Acetoanaerobium sticklandii: one gene and its partner. The protein of the gene in region 1 binds, or shares a complex with, the protein of each later gene. Links are inferred from orthologs where the notes say so. Each region holds a gene or a part of one and is shown on either strand. Other genes may lie near its edges.

Region 1 (3,277 bases):
AGGAAGATACGGAGCAGGAAATGTTCTTATCATGCCAGCTAAAGAAGGTACTGGAGTTATCGCAGGAGGACCTGTTCGTGACGTGTTAGAGCTAGCTGGTCTTAAAGACGTTAGATCTAAATCACTAGGAACAAACAATGCGAGAAACGTTGTTAACGCAACAATGCAAGGTCTTGCTTCACTTAGAAAAATCGAAGACGTAGCAACCCTAAGAGGTAAAAAAGTAGAAGATCTTTTAGGTTAGGAGGCGAAAGAAATGGCAAAACTAAAAATAACGCTTGTAAAAAGTGTAATAGCTACAAAGCCAAATCAGAGAAAAACTGTAACAGCTCTTGGACTTACTAAGAGAGAGCAAACAGTAGAAAAGCCTGATAACGCTCAAATCAGAGGTATGATTGAAGTAGTAAAACATCTTGTGAAAGTAGAAGAAGCTTAAGCAAAAGGAGGTGCAAGGAATGAAACTACACGAGTTAAAACCAGCTAAAGGCGCAGTTAGAGCTAAGAGAAGAATCGGTAGAGGTACTGCGACTGGTCAAGGTAAAACTGCAGGTAGAGGACAAGACGGTCAATGGTCACGTTCAGGTGGAGGAGTTAGACCTGGATTTGAGGGTGGACAGATGCCTCTATATAGAAGACTTCCTAAAAGAGGATTTAATAACTTCGAATTCGAAGCTAGATATACAATCTTAAATGTAGATAAGTTAAATGCCTTTGAAGATGGAACTGAAGTTACACCAGAGCTTTTAAAAGAGACTGGAATCATCAGAAAAATCGAAAAAGATGGCGTTAAGATACTAGGAAATGGCAGCATAGAAAAGAAACTTACAATCAAAGCAAATAAGTTCACAAAATCAGCTGCAGAGAAGATAGAAGCCGCTGGAGGAAAGGCCGAGGTGATCTAATGTTTAAGACACTTCAAAATGCTCTTAAGATACCGGATTTAAGAAAAAAATTGGTATTTACCTTTTTAATGCTGGTAGTATTTAGAATAGGTACAGCAATTCCTGTTCCAGGAATAAACGTCGATGTAATAAAACAAATGATTTCTCAACAGGCAGGCATACTATCTTTTTATGATATCGTAGCTGGAGGAGCATTTAGTAATTTTACGATCTTTGCGCTGAGCATCACGCCGTACATTACATCATCGATAGTAATCCAACTTCTGACAGTTGCTATACCTGCACTTGAAGACATGCAGAAATCTGGTGAAGAGGGAAGAAAGAAAATCCTTCAGTACACTAGATATCTTACAGTAGTATTAGCACTTATTCAGGCTACTGCTATTGGAATTGGATTCTTTAACAGTGCCCTTGTTTCGGATTCTATACTTAGTAAAATAAGCGTAGTTTTAACTCTTACAGCAGGAACAGCATTTTTGATGTGGCTTGGAGAGCAAATTACCGAAAAAGGCATTGGAAACGGAATTTCACTTTTAATCTTCGCTGGTATTGTATCTAGAATACCACAGGCTACTGTTCAAACTTTTGAACTTGTAAAGTCTGGAGAGCTTAATTTTATTCAAGTAGGTGTGTTTTTAATAATCTCTGTAGCTATAATAGTAGGAGTTATCCTAGTGCTTCAGGGAGTTAGAAAAATACCTGTTCAGTATGCAAAAAGAGTTGTAGGAAGAAAAACTTACGGAGGTCAATCAACGCACATCCCTCTAAAAGTAAATCAAGCTGGAGTAATACCTGTAATCTTTGCAGTATCTCTACTTGCATTCCCACAGACTCTAGGTATATTTATAAAAAATCCTGAGTATCAGGCATTTGTCTCAAAATGGTTCACAGCAAGTGGAAACCCAGGAATCTATGTATATACACTTATGGAATTCCTACTAGTAGTATTCTTCACATATTTCTATATATCAATTACGTTTAAACCTGACGAAGTTGCAGATAATATGAAAAACTCAAATGGATTCATTCCAGGAATAAGACCAGGAAAATCTACAGAGGAATATTTAGCAAGAGTACTTAACAGATTGACACTTGCAGGAGCAGTTTTCTTAGCATTAATAGCTTCCCTACCAACTATCATTTATGCGGCAACTAACATACCGTTTAGATTTGGCGGAACATCATTACTGATTGTTGTCGGTGTTGCTATTGAAACAATGAAGCAAATTGAAGCGCAAATGGTAATGAGACATTATCAAGGCTTTTTAAAATAAACTCCAATGATCGGAGCATTCCTAGGAGATGAAAAGATGAGATTAATACTTTTAGGACCTCCAGGGGCTGGAAAAGGTACACAAGCTTCTGGGATCGTAGATAGATACAAAGTGCCTCATATTTCTACTGGTGATATCTTTAGAAAAAACATTAAAGAAAACACTGAGCTTGGAAGAAAAGCTAAAGAATATATGGATAAAGGATTACTTGTACCAGATGAACTTGTAGTAGCGATTGTTGAAGATAGACTAAAAGAAGCTGATGCAAGTGAAGGCTTCTTGCTAGATGGATTCCCAAGAACAGAAAACCAAGCTCAGGCTTTGGATACTGCTCTTGAAAAAATGGATACCAAGCTAGATAAAGTAATCAATATAGAAGTTGATAAAAGTATACTTGTAGGCAGAGCTGTAGGAAGAAGAATTTGTAAAAACTGTGGAGCTACTTACCACATAGAATTCAATAAGCCTAAGCAAGAAGGAATCTGCGACTTATGTCAAGGTGAACTTTTCCAAAGATCTGACGACACTGAAGAAACAGTATCAAAGAGAATTGAAGTATATCTAAATGAAACACAACCTCTTATTGACTACTACACGAAAAAAGATATCCTAGTGACTATTGACGGTCAGCAGGATATAAATAAGGTGCTTGAGGATATAGTAAGTGCCTTGGGAAGTGAAAAATAAATGATTATTATAAAATCAAAACATGAAGTTGAGCTATTAAGAGATGCTGGAAAAATAGTTGCTGAAACTCATGAAATCATAAGAGATGCGATTAAAGAAGGCATTAGCACTTATGAGCTAGATCAAATAGCAGAAAAAAATATAACCAAGTATAATGCGATTCCTTCTTTTAAAGGATATGGTGGATTTTCTGGAAGCATCTGCGCTTCATTAAATGAAGTTGTAGTTCACGGAATACCATCAAAAGATATCATACTGAAAAATGGTGACATTATAAGTATTGATATTGGAGCATTTTATAAAGGCTATCATGGAGATGCTGCAAAAACACATCCTGTTGGCGAGATATCTGGAAATGATAAACTTTTGATAGATGTAACCAGACAAAGCTTTTATGAAGGAATCAAACATGCT
Region 2 (3,534 bases), 140 kb from region 1 along the record:
CAGATTCGTAAGCATAAGACAAAATTAATGGATAGAGGCAACGATACCATTAGATTTGAAAATATCGAAGCTTATATTCCTAGGGAAGAAGAGAAGGAAGAAGAACTTCACGGCAAGATTGTAAAGAGAAAGAGATTTGGTTTTAGACCTATGTCAGAGGAGGAAGCTATACTTCAGATGGAGCTACTTGGACATAATTTCTTTGTATTTACAAGTGCTGAAACAGATGCCATTACTGTGATTTATAAGAGAAAAGACGGTAACTACGGTATCTTGGAACCAGAGTAAAATATTAACCAAAAGGTTTATATAAAGGGTGAGCTTACTAAAAGAGGAACGAGAGTTCCTCTTTTTTAGTGAAAAAATTTAGAAAATATTACAAAATGGTAAAGATTGTGGAGACTTTGTATGATAGATTTCACAAAATTATTTTATGTGATATACTAAAATGTAGCGAATTAGACAGTGATTTTAGATTGAAATAGTATGAATATGTAATGTAAAAAAGATTAAGAAAAGAGGTATTTTACTTGGGATTTTTTGATAATTATCTAACCAAAAAAGAAATTAAGGCCTTACAAAAATCAGTAGATATCATAAACTCATTAGAAGATAGCATAGTTAAGCTTACTGATGCAGAGCTTACAGGCAAAACTCAGGAATTTATGAAAAGATATGAAAATGGTGAGACACTAGATCAGCTTCTTCCAGAGGCTTTTGCAGTTGCTAGAGAAGCATCAAAGCGTGTACTAGGTATGAGACACTACGATGTACAGCTTATGGGTGGTATGGTTCTTCATCAAGGACGTATAGCTGAGATGAGAACTGGAGAAGGTAAAACCCTAGTTGCGACTCTTCCTGTATATCTTAATGCTCTTTCAAAAGAGGGAGTACATGTAGTAACAGTAAACGACTACCTTGCAAAAAGAGATATGGAGTGGATGAGCAAGCTTTATAACTTCCTAGGGCTTACTACTGGGGTTATACTTCATGGAATCACTCCAGACCAAAGAAGAAATGCATACAATGCAGATATAACTTACGGAACAAACAACGAGTTTGGATTTGACTACCTAAGAGATAACATGGTAATTTACAAATCTCAAATGGTTCAAAGACCTCTTAATTACGCTATCGTCGATGAGGTCGACTCTATACTAGTGGATGAGGCAAGAACTCCTCTTATCATTTCTGGTCAGGGAGATAAATCTACTGCACTTTACACTATGGCAGATAGCTTTATTCGCATGCTAAGAAATGAAACAGATTATATTATAGATGAAAAAGGAAATTCAGTTGCACTTAATGAATCAGGTGTAGAAAAAGCAGAGAAATTCTTTGCAGTTGAAAATATAACAGATATAGCAAATATGGAAACCTATCACCATATCAATCAGGCTCTAAGAGCTCACACTATGATGAAAAGAGATGTTGATTACGTAGTAAAAGACGGAGAAATTATCATAGTAGATGAATTTACTGGACGTCTTATGTTTGGACGTAGATATTCAGAAGGCCTTCATCAAGCTATAGAGGCTAAAGAAGGGCTAAAGGTTCAAAGAGAATCAAAAACTCTTGCAACTATAACTTTCCAGAATTACTTCAGAATGTACAAAAAACTTTCTGGTATGACTGGTACTGCAAAAACTGAGGAAGAGGAATTTAAGTCTATTTACAGAATGGACGTTGTTCAAATTCCTACTAATAAGCCAGTTGTCCGTGATGATATGGACGATGTAGTATACAAAACTGAGGCAGCTAAATATAAGTTTGCAGTTGATGAAATAGAAGAAAGACATAAAAATGGACAACCTATACTAGTTGGTACTATTTCAATAGAAGATTCAGAGATGTTATCTGATATGCTTAAAAAACGTGGTATTCGTCACGAGGTTCTTAATGCAAAGAACCACGAAAAAGAGGCAGAAATAGTAGCACAAGCAGGTCGTTTTGAGCAGGTTACTATAGCTACAAACATGGCTGGTAGAGGTACTGACATCATCCTAGGTGGTAACCCTGAGTTTATGACAGTAAAAGAAATGAAAAGACTAGGCTATGCAGATGAAATCATCACTCAAGCTAGCGGATTTGGCTATACTGAGGATGAAGAAATAAGAGAAGCGAGAGAAAAATACCATTCAATCCTAGAAGAAAAGAAGGAAGAATTAAAGGAAGAGCAAGATAAGGTAAGACAAGCTGGAGGACTTTGTATCATAGGTACTGAGCGTCATGAGTCAAGACGTATAGATAACCAATTAAGAGGTCGTGCAGGAAGACAAGGAGACCCTGGTACATCTAGATTCTTCATATCTCTAGAAGATGAGCTGATGAGACTATTTGGCAGTGATAGACTCATGGCTATGGTAGAAAAAATAGGTATGGACGACGATATGCCTATCGAGCATAAGATGCTGTCTAAATCTATAGAGGGAGCTCAGAAAAAAGTAGAGGGCAAGAACTTCTCTATACGTAAGCACGTACTTCAGTATGACGATGTTATGAACAAGCAAAGAGAAATCATCTACAAGGAAAGAAGAAATGTACTTGAAGGTGAAGATGTTCATTCGGAAATCTTAGACATGATAGATAAAACTATCGACAAGGTGTTAAGCTATTACATTCCAGAAGGTTCGTATCCAGAATCATGGGATTTAAAAGCACTAGAAGAAAGATTTGTAAACATCTTCCATCCAGACAAAAAAGTCGAAGTAGGCAATGTTGAAGATTTAACTAAAGATGGCTTAAAGGAAATAATTAAAAATGAAGCGCTTAGACTATATGATGAAAAAGAAAAATTAGTAGGCGAAGAGCGTATGCGTGAGCTTGAGCGTATTATTCTGCTTCAGGTAGTAGATTCTAAGTGGATGGATCATATAGATGCTATGGATCAGCTAAGACAAGGTATAGGGCTAAGAGCGATAGGACAGGAAGACCCAGTAAGAGCTTACCAAATTGAAGGCTTTGATATGTTTGATGAAATGATTCAGTCTATCCAGGAAGAGACATTAAACTATATCTACGGCTTCCAAGTGAGAATCGAGGCTCAGACTATAGAGCGTAAGCAAATGGTAGATATGGATAAGCTTGAGCAAAAAGGTGGCTCTGAGACTGAAGAAGAAGGGCCAAAGCAAATTAAAACAGACAAGGTAGTGGGCAGAAATGATTTATGTCCATGTGGAAGTGGCAAAAAATACAAAAAATGCTGCGGAAAGGATAGGGTTTAGTTGCTAAATATCCAGGAACATAGAGAACGTCTGGACAATATGTCCAAATCTATTGAAGAATTGAGGGTTTCTCTTTGACATACCAGGATTAGCCCTTCACAAGCAGGAAATAGATAAAGAAATGAGCGAGCCAGAGTTTTGGAACGAGGTAGAAAAAGCTCAGCAGACCATGCAAAAAAATAAAGTGATAGAAGATAAACTAGAGCAGTTTGCTTCTTTGGAGTCAGAGCTAGAGGATGCTTTTGTCCTCTTTGAGCTGGCTGATGAGGATGCAAGCTTAGAAAAAGAACTTCACAGCGCCCTTAACTCT

The links.
Region 2: the proteins of secY (region 1) and secA are in contact, whole or in part, in a crystal structure (PDB 3DIN), measured with the Thermotoga maritima proteins. The link is inferred for Acetoanaerobium sticklandii from one-to-one orthologs. Residues at the interface, in WP_004081795.1 of Thermotoga maritima: Glu108, Gly109, Glu110, Glu111, Ala236, Glu237, Arg238, Arg239, Ile240, Thr241, Ile242, Gln243, Tyr244, Ala245, Arg246, Arg247, Val248, Thr249, Gly250, Arg251, Arg252, Val253, Tyr254, Gly256, Ala257, Ser258, Thr259, Tyr260, Leu261, Pro262; in WP_004082002.1 of Thermotoga maritima: Glu261, Ala262, Arg263, Lys300, Ala301, Arg302, Thr303, Ile304, Ile305, Leu323, Tyr324, Asp325, Pro326, Val329, Ser330, Tyr333, Ile336, Lys340, Phe345, Val349, Glu363, Phe364, Tyr374, Ser375, Gly376, Gly377, Glu393, Ile395, Thr482, Ser483.

Annotation. Positions count from the first base shown.
Region 1 is NC_014614.1:2,297,662-2,300,938, reverse strand. The notes cover bases 93-3,038. They hold secY (preprotein translocase subunit SecY), read left to right. Parts: upstream 93-901; coding sequence 902-2,176; downstream 2,177-3,038. Other genes in these bases: map (type I methionyl aminopeptidase), read left to right, coding at 2,864-3,038; CLOST_RS10955 (adenylate kinase), read left to right, coding at 2,213-2,863; rplO (50S ribosomal protein L15), read left to right, coding at 456-902; rpmD (50S ribosomal protein L30), read left to right, coding at 257-436; rpsE (30S ribosomal protein S5), read left to right, coding at 93-244. Outside these bases: more of rpsE, read left to right, coding at 1-92; more of map, read left to right, coding at 3,039-3,277. UniProt on the Escherichia coli protein: The central subunit of the protein translocation channel SecYEG. Consists of two halves formed by TMs 1-5 and 6-10.
Region 2 is NC_014614.1:2,439,024-2,442,557, reverse strand. The notes cover bases 222-3,424. They hold secA (preprotein translocase subunit SecA), read left to right. Parts: upstream 222-530; coding sequence 531-3,224; downstream 3,225-3,424. Other genes in these bases: hpf (ribosome hibernation-promoting factor, HPF/YfiA family), read left to right, coding at 222-288. Outside these bases: more of hpf, read left to right, coding at 1-221. UniProt on the Escherichia coli protein: Required for protein export, interacts with the SecYEG preprotein conducting channel.